Regions from separate parts of the Bacillus sp. 5w2 genome, predicted to be linked through region 3. Evidence: riboswitches for the same ligand, from Rfam matches in the RefSeq annotation. Region 3 holds a riboswitch; each other region holds the start of a gene.

Region 1 (3,199 bases), on a different contig from region 3:
AAATCATTTTCTTTCGCATAGTCACGAATGTCATGTGAAATTCTCATACTACAAAACTTCGGTCCACACATGGAACAGAAATGAGCCGTCTTCGCGCCTTCTGCTGGTAATGTTTCATCGTGATATTCCATCGCACGTTCAGGATCTAAAGATAAATTAAATTGATCGCGCCAACGGAATTCAAAGCGAGCTTTTGAAAGTGCATCATCACGCTGATGAGCCGTTTTGTGCCCTTTCGCAAGATCAGCTGCATGCGCAGCGATTTTATACGTAATAACCCCCGTACGAACATCATCTTTATTCGGTAAACCTAAATGTTCTTTCGGCGTTACATAACAAAGCATCGCCGTTCCAAACCAGCCAATCATCGCAGCTCCAATCGCTGATGTAATGTGGTCATAACCTGGTGCAATATCTGTCGTTAACGGTCCCAGTGTATAGAACGGCGCGCCCTGACAAATATCAAGCTCTTTCTCCATATTCTCTTTAATTAAATGCATCGGTACATGCCCAGGTCCTTCAATCATCACTTGCACATCATGTTTCCAAGCAATTTTCGTTAATTCACCAAGTGTTTCAAGCTCAGAGAATTGCGCTTCGTCATTTGCATCTGCAATCGAACCTGGACGTAATCCATCTCCAAGAGAGAACGAAACGTCATACTGCTTCATAATTTCACATATCTCTTCAAAATGAGTGTATAAGAAGTTTTCTTTATGATGGAATAAACACCACTGTGCCATAATTGAACCACCGCGTGAAACGATACCTGTCGTACGCTTTGCAGTAATCGGAATGTAACGAAGTAATACGCCAGCGTGAATTGTAAAGTAATCAACGCCTTGCTCCGCTTGCTCAATTAACGTATCACGATACACTTCCCACGTTAAATCTTCTGCAATTCCGTTTACTTTTTCCAGCGCTTGATAGATCGGTACAGTCCCAACTGGTACAGGCGCGTTACGAATAATCCACTCACGTGTCGTATGAATATTTTTACCTGTAGATAAATCCATAATCGTATCTGCACCCCAGCGAGTTGCCCAAGTCATCTTCTCCACTTCTTCTGCAATAGAAGACGATACAGCAGAGTTTCCGATATTTGCATTGACCTTCACGTGGAAGTTACGTCCGATAATCATCGGTTCTGCTTCCGGATGGTTAATATTCGCTGGCAAAATCGCACGGCCTTCCGCAATTTCCTTGCGAACAAACTCAGGCTCTACTCCTTCACGAATCGCAACATATTCCATCTCAGACGTAATGATGCCATTACGCGCATAATGCATTTGCGTAACATTTGCACCTTGCTTCGCTCTAAGCGGCTGGCGATCCATTTGCGGGAAAATAGGTGTATGTTTCGAAGCCACTTTCACACCGTCATCCTCTGGTTTCACCTCGCGCCCTTCATATGCCTCTACATCCCCGCGCTCTAGAATCCAAGAGTGGCGCGGCGTTGGAATTCCTTTTTCTAGCTCCACTTTATACGCAGGATCTGTATAAGGACCGCTCGTATCATATACACGAATTGGCGGATTCGGCATGCCGTTCGTTTCACTTTGTTCAATCTCGCGCATCGGCACTTTCATACCTGCACGTGGTCCATCCACATACACTTTCTTACTTCCTGGTAAACTCGATTTCAATTCAATTTGCTCAGCTGAAACAGACTGTTTCATAACTTTTGTTGCCCCCCTGTACGTGACAAGGACGAGATATGGCCAGCGTATGCCAAAATAAAAAGAGCCAGGTCCATAAAAAAATAAGGACCTGGCTCATAAAGACATCATTATGTAAAGCCGTTAACTTCCCTACGCTGGTACGAGCCAGATCAGGTCCAAAGGGTTAAGAAGTTCACGCGCTTCTCTCTCAGCCTACGCATACGTTAGGCACCCCTAGTTTATCACTGATTTAATTTTCAATACTTTCCCATCATACACGATAATCTGAAAAATGCAAAGTTTATTTCTTTTGTTGTTTATGGAATCATCCACGTTAAATAATATGCCTGTACATACGTCATAATACCAACAATAATTACGAAGAATAAACTATGCTTCAATGTAAATCGGAACAGATCTGATTCTTTCCCAGCAAGTCCAACTGCCGCACAAGCGATCGCAATCGATTGCGGAGAAATCATTTTTCCTGTTACACCGCCCGTTGTATTTGCTGCAACGAGAAGTACTTCAGATACACCGACTTGCTGCGCTGTAATCGCTTGTAAATTCGAGAACAGTGCATTCGCTGACGTATCAGATCCTGTTAAGAACACCCCAATCCAACCTAAGAATGGTGAGAAGAACGGGAATAGTCCACCAGTTCCAGCAAGCGCTAACGCTAATGTAGATGATAAACCAGAATAGTTGGCGATAAATGCGAACCCTAATACGAATCCAATAGATAGAATTGGCATCTTAAGCTCATTTAGCGTTTCTTTAAATGTCGCTACTGCATCTTTGGCACTCATTTTTAAAATAAAGATAGAAATGACACAAGCAATTAAGATTGCTGTTCCCGTTGCTGATAATACATCGAATTTCAAAATTGCCTCGTAAGGCGTCGGTTTATTTACAATTGGTTCTGCTTTCATTACTAAATTGTGCAAGCCTGGAACTTCAAACTTAAACACAAGGCTTTCTAATGCGCCGCCTGGAGCAAATAACGCTTTAAAGAAACTTTGGCTCCAAATAACTACCATGACAGTTAAAATAATGAATGGAGACCATGCTTTTACGACTTTTCCTACTGTTAGTTTCGGCATAGATGTCACCGTCGTTGCCGCAGCTACTTCACTATTTGCTTGCCCCGATTGATAGATTTCTTTCGGCTGCCAAACTTTTAAGAATAGTGATAAACTCACTAAACTTACAAGTGCTGACGTAATATCCGGGAGTTCCGGTCCTAAAAACGTCGCTGTAATGAACTGCGTAATTGCAAATGAACTACCGGCTACAAATAACGCAGGCCATGTTTGTCTTACCCCTTTCAATCCATCCATTAAAAATACGATAAAGAACGGAACAAATAATGATAGAAACGGTAATTGATGTCCAGCCATTTGTCCGATTTTATGTGGATCAATACCTGTTACTTGTCCAGCCACTGTAATCGGAATTCCCATCGCCCCGAACGCTACTGGTGCCGTATTTGCAATTAAACAAAGACCCGCTGCATATAAAGGATTTAACCCAAGACC
Region 2 (3,199 bases), on a different contig from region 3:
GCCCAAGAACCAGATGCTATCATAGGAGGGCGTGTTACGAAAGTACAGTTTCCAGATGTAAAAGGCCCCGTAAATCCAATTTATAAAAACACTTTATTTTTGGATAGCATAAAAGAATTTCAAACGGATGTAGTACTAAAAGAGGGTAATCCAATAGAGTATTCAACAAAGACAATGGACTATGAAAAAAATGATATAAAATATAAATTATTAATGCAACCGATAAAAGAAAAAGACGGATCCATAACATATATATATGCGATGGCTTCCTTACAGCCTGTAGATGAGGCTGTACAAATGGTACAAGATTATTACATCTACATCATTGCATTTGTAGTTGTTCTTATTTTTCTCGCTTCGTTCTATTACTCTAAACAAATCGCAAAACCGTTATTAAAAATAAATGATACAACGAAGAAAATAGCGCATTTAGATTTCACAGAACAAATACCGATCACTTCAAAAGATGAAATTGGTGATTTGTCGAAAAATATTAATGTATTATCCAATAAGCTCCATTCGCATATTGGACAGCTAGAACAAGATATTGAAAAGGAAAGAAAGCTAGAAAATACGCGGAAAGAATTTATTTCTGGTGTTTCGCACGAATTAAAAACACCGCTGAGCATTATGAAAAGCTGTATTTCTATTTTAAAAGATGGAGTAGCTGAGCATAAAAAAGAGTACTATTTTCAGGCAATGGAACGAGAAGTAGATAAAATGGATACGTTAATTTTGGATATGCTTGAGTTAGCTAAATTTGAGTCAGGTACATATAAAATGAAAATGGATTCATTTTATATCGATACAGTAATTGAAGATATATGTGAACACCTTTCTGTAAAAATAGAGAAAAAAGAACTTCGTGTTCATAAAAATATAGGTCCATTTGAAGTGATAGCAAATCAAGGCCGGATTGAACAAGTCATCGTGAACTTCATTACGAATGCCATACGTTATACACCAAATAAAGAAGATATTATTATTTCTACAATAGATGAAAAAGATCGTATAAAAGTATGTATTGAAAATAAAGGTACTCACATTGAAGAAGAACAATTAGATAAAATTTGGGATCGTTTTTATCGCGTGGATGCAGCTCGCCAGCGTTCGCAAGGTGGAACAGGTCTTGGGCTTGCCATTTCAAAGAATATTTTAGAACTACACGGTGTTGAATATGGAGTAAAGAATACAGAAGATGGTGTATTATTTTATTTCTACTTATTGAAAAAAGCGTAGATGATGCATGCTACGCTTTTTTAATTTATTTTCATATTATCTTTACCTAATCTTTATTTTTAAGCGATATAATCTGATTAGAAAATGAGGTTATGTAAGGAGTCGATGAACCGTGCATAGCAATTGGCTAAGTATAATGGTATTTATTTTCTTTTGTGCATTTATTGTATTTTTAATTGATATTACGATATGAAAAAAAGAGCGCTCATTAAGCGCTCTTTTTGTTTGAGTTTAGTCGATAAGCATTGATACTCTTGAATAAACGTGGTGAAGTGATAAATAAAAAGATAAGTAAAACGGTACATAGAATATAGGAACCAATCATTGTACTACCATTTACGATTAATGAATATAGCACAGCTGATTGACCTTTCGGTGCATATTGTCCCCAAAAAATAATACCGGCAATGAAGTGACAGAAGTAGCGAGCAAAGCTACCAACAAATGTAGCAACAATAATGTAACCAATAACTTTCTTTCCTTCGTTTTGTTTTGAAGAAGGTTTGTCTTTACGGCTACCTAAATTGGATTGGTCTTCGCTATTTTCATTGGATGTTAAAAGTGCTTTTTGAATTGGACGATAGAATAAACCAGCAAATCCAATGAATGCGAAAGCAACGAAGTATTCAATGAGTACTTGAATTGGTGTGACGATAATGGCATCGCCAACGACAATTTGTAATAATCCCCAAATTAAGCCTCCTAAGAAAGCCATTTTGAAGCCCCAGCGGTATGCGATAATAAAAATAGGAATCATAGCGAATGAGATGGAACCGCCTGTTGGAAGTTTGATTGATAATGGTAAAATGTCGATGACCAAGGCGAAGGCTGCAAGAATGGCAGATTCGATCATCGCTTGTAAATTGGTGTTACGCATGTTGTCTCCCCCTAAATCCAAGTTGTACAAAAAAGAATAGGTATCATAGGAGGATACGAAATACGTAAATAAAAAAGAGGTATGTATTTCGGACGTTTGCACAATCCCTGCGTTAGCATTAACTAACAGGTTCGAAGGGTCGGAACGAAGTGTTCCCTCTCAGCGGCATGGCTCCCCCTGTGATAACGAGATTCTTTATTTGCTATTGTTTATTGTAAGCGAAATGGATGAGAATGGCAAATGAATCAAGTATGACAATAATTGAAATATAATTGTATTGAAATGTTAATAAATATGAAGCGAAAAGATATAGTCCAAATGAAATAGAATATGCTATAATTTTTTTGAAAATAATTATCATTCTCTTCTGAGGGGGAAGGTTATGAGCTTAGTAGATATTAAAATTGGCGAGAAAGTGTTAGTAAAAAGTATTCAGTCTTTAGATCAGTTATTAAAGCGTAGACTAGCTACTTTCGGTCTTGCGGAAGGAAGCGAACTTCGCTTGAAACAGAAAGCGATGTTTAAAGGTCCTTGTACATTGGAGTGTCGTGGACAGTTAATTAGTATTCGTCATTGTGACGCGAAAATGATAAAGGTGGAATTAGCGTGAATAAGGTAGCTTTGCTAGGGAATCCGAATACAGGGAAGACATCATTATTTAATGCACTTACTGGTTCTTATGAATATGTAGGAAACTGGAGTGGTGTAACAGTAGAAAAAAAGGTTGGTAAATTAAAAGATAAGCAAGGAACATTAATTGATTTACCAGGAGTGTATGATTTGAATCCAGTTTCACGTGACGAAGGTGTCGTTACGAATTTTCTACTAACAGACGAATTTCATCATATGTTAAATATTGTGGATTCCTCGCAGTTTGAACGAAATATGCATTTAACGTTGCAATTACTTGAATTTGGAAAACCGGTTTCAATTGGATTAAATATGGTCGATGTGGCAAAGCAACGAGGCATTGTAATTGATGTAAAACGGTTATCAGAACTATTAGGTGTAACAGTCGTTCCTGTCGTTGCAAGAAGCGGAAAAGGCTGTGAAGAACTGCTTACTACTCTTAAAGAAAATGAC
Region 3 (3,199 bases):
TTGAATAGTGTTGGACAAACCTATATTGTTGGAGCAAAAGAAAATGAAAAAGGTGAATTACTAATCGTTGATTTGTCTACAGGGTTAGCAAATGTTGTTGAAGTAAGGCCGGGAGAATATTATAAACAACCAGATCTTTGGATGAAAGCATATGATAAAGTAATGAGCACGAAAAAAGCAAATATGACAGAAGTATATGAAGACGCATTAGGAACGTGGGTAACGATATTAGAGCCAATTAAAGATGGAGAAGATAATATTGTGGCACTTGTTGCAGCTGATGTAGATGCCTCTATTGTTCCTAGTACAAAGGAAAAGTTCATTATACAAGGTTTAATGTTTATTTGCATTTCTGTTTTAATTGCAACTTTTATTCAATTCTTAATTGTACGTAACGCACTTGCTCCATTGCGAGATTTACGTGAAGGATTGCGCAAAGTCGGTGAAGGTGATTTAAGTATTAAATTAGAGGAAAGGCCAGATGATATAGGTATTATTAATGCGTATTTTAATAGTACCATCGAGAAGTTTAAAGGAATTATAGATAAAGTGAAGCAGACAGCAGAACAGGTTTCCTCATCTTCACAAGAATTGTCAGTGAGTACGAAAGAGAATAGCATGGCAGTCCAAGGAATCGTAAGTTCTATGGTTGAGTTAAGAGCTGGCGCTCAGTCACAAGAAACTTCAGGACCAAAGTATTTAGGTATTGTATATGAAATGGAAGATAAGATGGAAGAGATAAATAATGCTGCAAAACAAATGGCGAAAGAGTCTGAAGGTATGGAGCATCAATCGGTAAAAGGAAATGGTGTTATTGAACAGACGATTAATCAAATGAACATAATACAAAATGCAGTACAAGATTTATCTTCTACTATTTATTCTTTGGAAACAAGATCAAAAGAAATTAGTGATATTGTAACAGTAATTACCGGTATTTCAAATCAAACCAATTCGCTAGCTTTAAATGCTTTTATTGAAGCTTCACGTGCTGAGGAAACCGGAAATGGATTTGTCGTTGTTGCAGATGAAGTGCGTAAATTAGCAGAGCAGACGGAAGTATCAGCAAAAGATATAGCGAAATTAATAGGGGAAACACAAGTTGAAACGGAAGAAGCTGTTGTTTCAATGCAAAATACTTTAAAAGAAGTAGAATCTGGAATGAAACTTGTTGAAAGTAGTGGTGCTTTCTTTGGGGAAATTTCAAAATCAGCACAATCTGTTACAAATCAAGTTAGAGTTGTTTCTAGCAATTCAAGTGATATATTGCAAAATAGCCAAAATATTGTTCGTGTTGTAAATGAACTATCGCTTATCGCAAATACGTATGCGAATAGTAGTAGTAATGTTGAAGAAAGTATGAAAGAACAGGAAATGTCTGTACAAGATATTGCTGAATTAGCCAGTTCTTTAAGCTGGCTTTCACAGGAGTTACAAGAGTTAATTGGGGAATTCAAAAGTTAAATGAAGTGATTATATGTGCTTTTGTTTGTTCAATAAAATAAATCATGCTACAATGAAAACGAATTAAGGACCGGGGAGCCAATTGGCTGAGAGGATGTAAACAAACATCGACCCTCAACCTGATCTGGATAATGCCAGCGTAGGGAGTTACTTAAAGTGATGTAGCATATGTTATTCTATAATAACTTGCATACAAGGCTTTCCTACGCAGTAGGAAAGCCTTTTCTTGTTTTAATATTTCATTTTATAAGGGGGATTTTACTATGTCACAACAAGTTACAATTTCATTTTCAGTAGTACCACAAGCGAAGAACAAAGATGTGTATTCTGTTGTTGATAAAGCAATTGAGGTTGTACAACAATCGGGAGTTCGTTATGAAGTAGGGGCAATGGAAACAACACTGGAAGGAGAATTAGATGTACTTCTTGACGTCATTAAACGTGCGCAACAAGCTTGTGTGGATGCTGGTGCAGAAGAAGTGATTACTTCTATTAAAATCCATTATCGTCCAAGCACTGGTGTAACGATAGATGAAAAGGTTTGGAAGTACCGTGATGAATATGCAAAACCAGAAGCAATCTAAAATAATTACAACAATTTGGCTTATCCTTCTCATTGCGATATGGGAAGGATCTGTTTCATTATTTAAAATTGAACCGTGGATTTTACCGAAGCCTTCTGCCATTGTTCAAGAATTAATTGGAATGAAAGATTTACTATTACCGAATACGATACAAACGTTACAAGAGGTTATAATTGGACTATTTTTTGCAATTTTAATTGGGACAAGTATTGCAATTATTATGGACGTTATCCCTTTATTTCGTATTTTAATAAATCCGTTGCTTGTTATTTCGCAAACGATTCCAATCGTTGTACTTGCACCGTTATTTATTATTTGGTTTGGATATGGAATGCTACCGAAAGTAATGGTAGTAATACTCGTTTGTTTCTTTCCGATTGCGCTTAGCATTTTAGAAGGTTTTCAAACGGTAGATAAAAATATGTTGAAGTTGTTGCAAACGATGAAGGCAACGAAATGGCAAGTTTACCAGAAAGTAAAGTTTCCAGCAGTGCTTCCATACTTTTTCTCCGGTTTAAAAATTGCAGTTACATATAGCGTAATGGGAGCGATTATTGGAGAATGGCTCGGTGCAAGCGAAGGGTTAGGAGTTATGCTTACGAGGGCTACAAAATCTTTTTTAACTGCCCGGGTATTTGGTGTTGCAGCAATTATCGTCATGGTGACATTATGTCTGTATTTTATCGTGGAGTTTATGGCAAGAATAACAGCACCATGGATATATAGAAAGGACGGCAGAAAATGAAAAAAGGTTTAAAAGTTATGTTGGCTGCCTTATTAGCAGTAGGTGTGGCTGGATGTAATCCGGCGAAGAAAGAAGAAAGTGTAAGTAAAGATCAAAAAGTAAAAGTAGTATTAGATTGGTTCCCGAATACGAATCATACTGGTTTATATGTAGCGCAAGCGAAAGATTATTATAAAAAGAAAGGCTTAGATGTAGAAATTATTCAGCCTGGTGACAATGTAACAGCAGAGCAAATGATAGCTTCAGGAAAAGCTGACTTCGCAATAAGCGCACAAGAAAATGTAACGTTGGCTCGGGTGGAAGGTATTCCTGTTGTATCTGTAGGAGCGATTATTCAGCATAACACTTCAGCTTTTGCGTCACTTAAGAAAGATAACATGACTTCACCGAAAAATTTTGAAGGCAA
Region 4 (3,199 bases), on a different contig from region 3:
TGTGAAATCATATAAAGCAATTGCGCCTAAAAGAACAAGTATACCTTGAGGAACATCTATCAAAATAGTTTTCCAAATTTCTGGAACTACCCATTTAATATTTGCTGCTGTTTCAAGATATGTTTGAAAATAACTAATCGTAAAATTAATTATCCCTAAAAATACAAACAACGATAGACCAAATCGAATTAATTTCTTATTTGTAAACATGTAACACCTCTCAAAATTCATTGGATATTCCTACTTTTGCTTCTTTTTCATTTATGCATCTATATATTTAATTTTAACACATCAAGAACTCCAAAAGATACAATATGCATATTTACATATTGTATTAACAGCATTCCATAATGATTTAGAAATTCCTGCAAGAAAAAACAACTCCGTTACAGTTAACAGAGCCGATTTCTTTCTTGTTTAACTTCAAACCACCAATCTTTACGTTCAAGGTAGAATTTCATTCCATTACGTTGTGCATCTGAAGTTGGAGCAGTAACGAAGTTTGATTGTAAAATAAAAGTCGCAGAAGTTTATCCAGTTAATGCGTAGAAAATTAAATTAACTAACTTATCGATATGCCATTTTGCTATATCCGCAGCACTATCGACTTTACGCAAATCTGACAAGAAAAAATATATAGATAGGTATTATCCATACCTATCTATAACATTACTTCCATTCTTTATCCGATTACATCTTTTACTTCTGTATTCACTGGCCACTTTTCTAAAGTATAAGCCATTTCCCAAAATGAATATTCATATTGACTGCTAATAATGAAATGCTGTTTCATTCGCTTACGGTCAGACTCTGTTACGTTTTCAGCGATAGTATCTAATCTTGTAATTTGCTCTTCAACTAGCGTACGGAACCAATCAGATCCATAAGCAGAAATCCATTCGTTATAAATTGGTTCTTCTGGCTGACACTCTTTTAAACGCTCACCAATTTCATAATACAACCAATAGCAAGGTAAAATTGCTGCAATGATATCGCCTAAATGTCCTTCATACGCAGCACGATACATATGTGAAGTATAAGCGTATGCAGTTGGAGCAGGGATAAAACTATCTTTTTCTTCTTGAGTTATCCCTAGTTTCTTCGCAAAATTCTCATGTAAAGATAATTCCGCCTCGTATGTATTTTGAGCATGATGTGCCATACGAGCTGTCGTTTCTAATTCCAGTGCTTTTGCAGCTCCTAAAGTTTGTACTCTAGCAAAATGACTCAAATAATATGAATCTTGCAGCACATAATAGCGAAAACTAGCTAAATCTAACGTTCCTTCACCAAGTTGTTTTACAAAAGGGTGATGAAAACTAGCTTCCCAAATTGAATCTACTTCTTGACGTAATGATTGTGAAAATTTCATTTAAATCCCTCCCATAATGTATAAAATTTAAGTATTTACCCACAATTATTAAATCTGTAAAATAAAAAAACTTTCTTTACAGGCGTAAAGAAAGTGAAATTGACAGTATTTATTCATGAAATAGCAATGTCTTTCCCACTTCCCTACGCTGGCATTAACCAGATCAGGTACTAAGAGTCTCAAATTCCCATTTGATCTCAGCCTATAATAGGCCCCCCTAGTGGATAAATATTTAATTTTCGTATTGTATTCATCATAACATACTTCATGTTACTGTCAAAAGTATTCATGATACTGCTACTTAAAACCCTTCTTCTTCCCTTACTCTTAATGAAGTTTCAATAATCATATCTAATAGTTTGCTATAATTAATTCCCGCTGCATCTGCACTTTTTGGTAATAGACTTGCTTGTGTCATCCCTGGTAATGTATTAACCTCCATTACATATGGAATACCGTCTTTCACCATCATATCAACCCTTGCATAAACACTACATTTTAATGCTTTATAGCAAGCCAGTGACGCTTCGTTTACACGTTCTTTCAATTCAGCTGGAAGTTCAATAACTTCTTCAATAGTACCAGCATCATCATATTTCGCATTGTAATCAAAGAACTCCGCCGCATGTCGAATTGAAATGATGGGTAACTGTTTTCCATCAAAAATGGAACATGTAATCTCGTCACCTTTTATATACTTCTCTATTACTACTTCAGAATCCCATTCGAACACAGTTTCCAGCATTGAAATTAATTCGTCTTTATCATATACAATCTTTACCCCGACACTCGAGCCACCAGAGTTTGGTTTTACCACTAACGGAAATCCTAACTTATCTAATTCATCAAGATTTAGATCCTCCATTTTTGTAAGTTCAATCCAATCTGGTGTTTCTATTCCTTCATAACGTAAAATCTTTTTCGAAATGTTTTTGTCCATACATATACCGCTAGATAACATATTGCTCCCGCTATAAGGAATACCTAAACTTTCAAGCGTTCCTTGAACAGTCCCATCTTCTCCGTATTTTCCGTGTAATGCAAGCAGCGCAAAATCAATGTCTTTCGCTTTTTCGATTAAATCCATTTTTTCGTTTAACGTAATTGGAACAATGTCATACTTACTTTTATCTAAATGTGCAATCATTTCATTTCCAGTCATAATTGATACTTGTTTTTCAGAGGATACTCCTCCCATAATAACGCCAATTCTCATTTCCTCAACTCCAAATTTCATTTTTTATTGTATCACCGATTATTTTGATTCCCCGAACAATTTCTTCTTCTTTCAAACGTGAAAATCCTAATCGAAAAGTGTTCGTTCCTTCTCCATTAGAATAAAAAACATCTCCAGGAGAAAATGTAACCCCCTGCTCATAACACTTTTGCAAAAGAGTACGGGCATGAATTTTTTCTTCTAACTCTATAAATAAATGAAGTCCACCATCACCGGTCATTCTTTGAAACGGAATGTACTCGTTACACGCCCTAACAGCTAACTCATATTTTTTCTTATAAACAGATCTTGCCTTTTTTAAATATTTTTCAAAATATCCTTCATGTAAATATTGAAACAGAACAGCTTGATCTAAAGTAGATGTGTGAATTGTTCTTGCTCTTTTTACACTCTCTAAATAATGAATCAGTTCTTTATCTGCAATGATCCAGCCTACACGTAAACCAGGGAAAAGTACCTTTGAAAAGCTACTAATATAAATCACATTATTACCAGCGCCAGCAAAAGTTAATAATGGTGCTAAATGTGATCCTGAATAACGTAGCTCTTCATTAAATCCATCTTCTATAATAGGAATCTTATATTTTGAA

The links. Region 3 has a riboswitch for thiamine pyrophosphate ahead of ACXY7N_RS14600 (MTH1187 family thiamine-binding protein). Riboswitches for the same ligand answer to the same signal wherever they lie in the genome.
Region 1: linked by a shared signal. The riboswitch ahead of thiC (phosphomethylpyrimidine synthase ThiC) and the one ahead of ACXY7N_RS14600 (MTH1187 family thiamine-binding protein) in region 3 are both predicted to bind thiamine pyrophosphate.
Region 2: linked by a shared signal. The riboswitch ahead of thiT (energy-coupled thiamine transporter ThiT) and the one ahead of ACXY7N_RS14600 (MTH1187 family thiamine-binding protein) in region 3 are both predicted to bind thiamine pyrophosphate.
Region 4: linked by a shared signal. The riboswitch ahead of tenA (thiaminase II) and the one ahead of ACXY7N_RS14600 (MTH1187 family thiamine-binding protein) in region 3 are both predicted to bind thiamine pyrophosphate.

The regions. Positions count from the first base shown of each region.
Region 1 covers NZ_JBTIWT010000013.1:131,415-134,613, reverse strand. Annotated here, with positions in the region: gene thiC (phosphomethylpyrimidine synthase ThiC) at 1-1,679, opposite strand, end outside; TPP riboswitch at 1,792-1,907, opposite strand; gene lldP (L-lactate permease) at 1,979-3,199, opposite strand, start outside.
Region 2 covers NZ_JBTIWT010000017.1:74,827-78,025, forward strand. Annotated here, with positions in the region: gene ACXY7N_RS23250 (sensor histidine kinase) at 1-1,239, shown strand, start outside; gene thiT (energy-coupled thiamine transporter ThiT) at 1,448-2,116, opposite strand; TPP riboswitch at 2,203-2,304, opposite strand; gene ACXY7N_RS23260 (FeoA family protein) at 2,499-2,726, shown strand; gene feoB (ferrous iron transport protein B) at 2,723-3,199, shown strand, end outside.
Region 3 covers NZ_JBTIWT010000007.1:97,109-100,307, reverse strand. Annotated here, with positions in the region: gene ACXY7N_RS14605 (methyl-accepting chemotaxis protein) at 1-1,464, shown strand, start outside; TPP riboswitch at 1,526-1,627, shown strand; gene ACXY7N_RS14600 (MTH1187 family thiamine-binding protein) at 1,728-2,048, shown strand; gene ACXY7N_RS14595 (ABC transporter permease) at 2,020-2,793, shown strand; gene ACXY7N_RS14590 (ABC transporter substrate-binding protein) at 2,790-3,199, shown strand, end outside.
Region 4 covers NZ_JBTIWT010000016.1:52,794-55,992, reverse strand. Annotated here, with positions in the region: gene ACXY7N_RS22360 (DUF3937 family protein) at 1-231, opposite strand, end outside; partial or broken gene ACXY7N_RS22355 (N-acetylmuramoyl-L-alanine amidase C-terminal domain-containing protein) at 393-527, opposite strand; gene tenA (thiaminase II) at 683-1,372, opposite strand; TPP riboswitch at 1,496-1,601, opposite strand; gene ddlB (D-alanine--D-alanine ligase) at 1,674-2,588, opposite strand; gene pdxR (MocR-like pyridoxine biosynthesis transcription factor PdxR) at 2,593-3,199, opposite strand, start outside.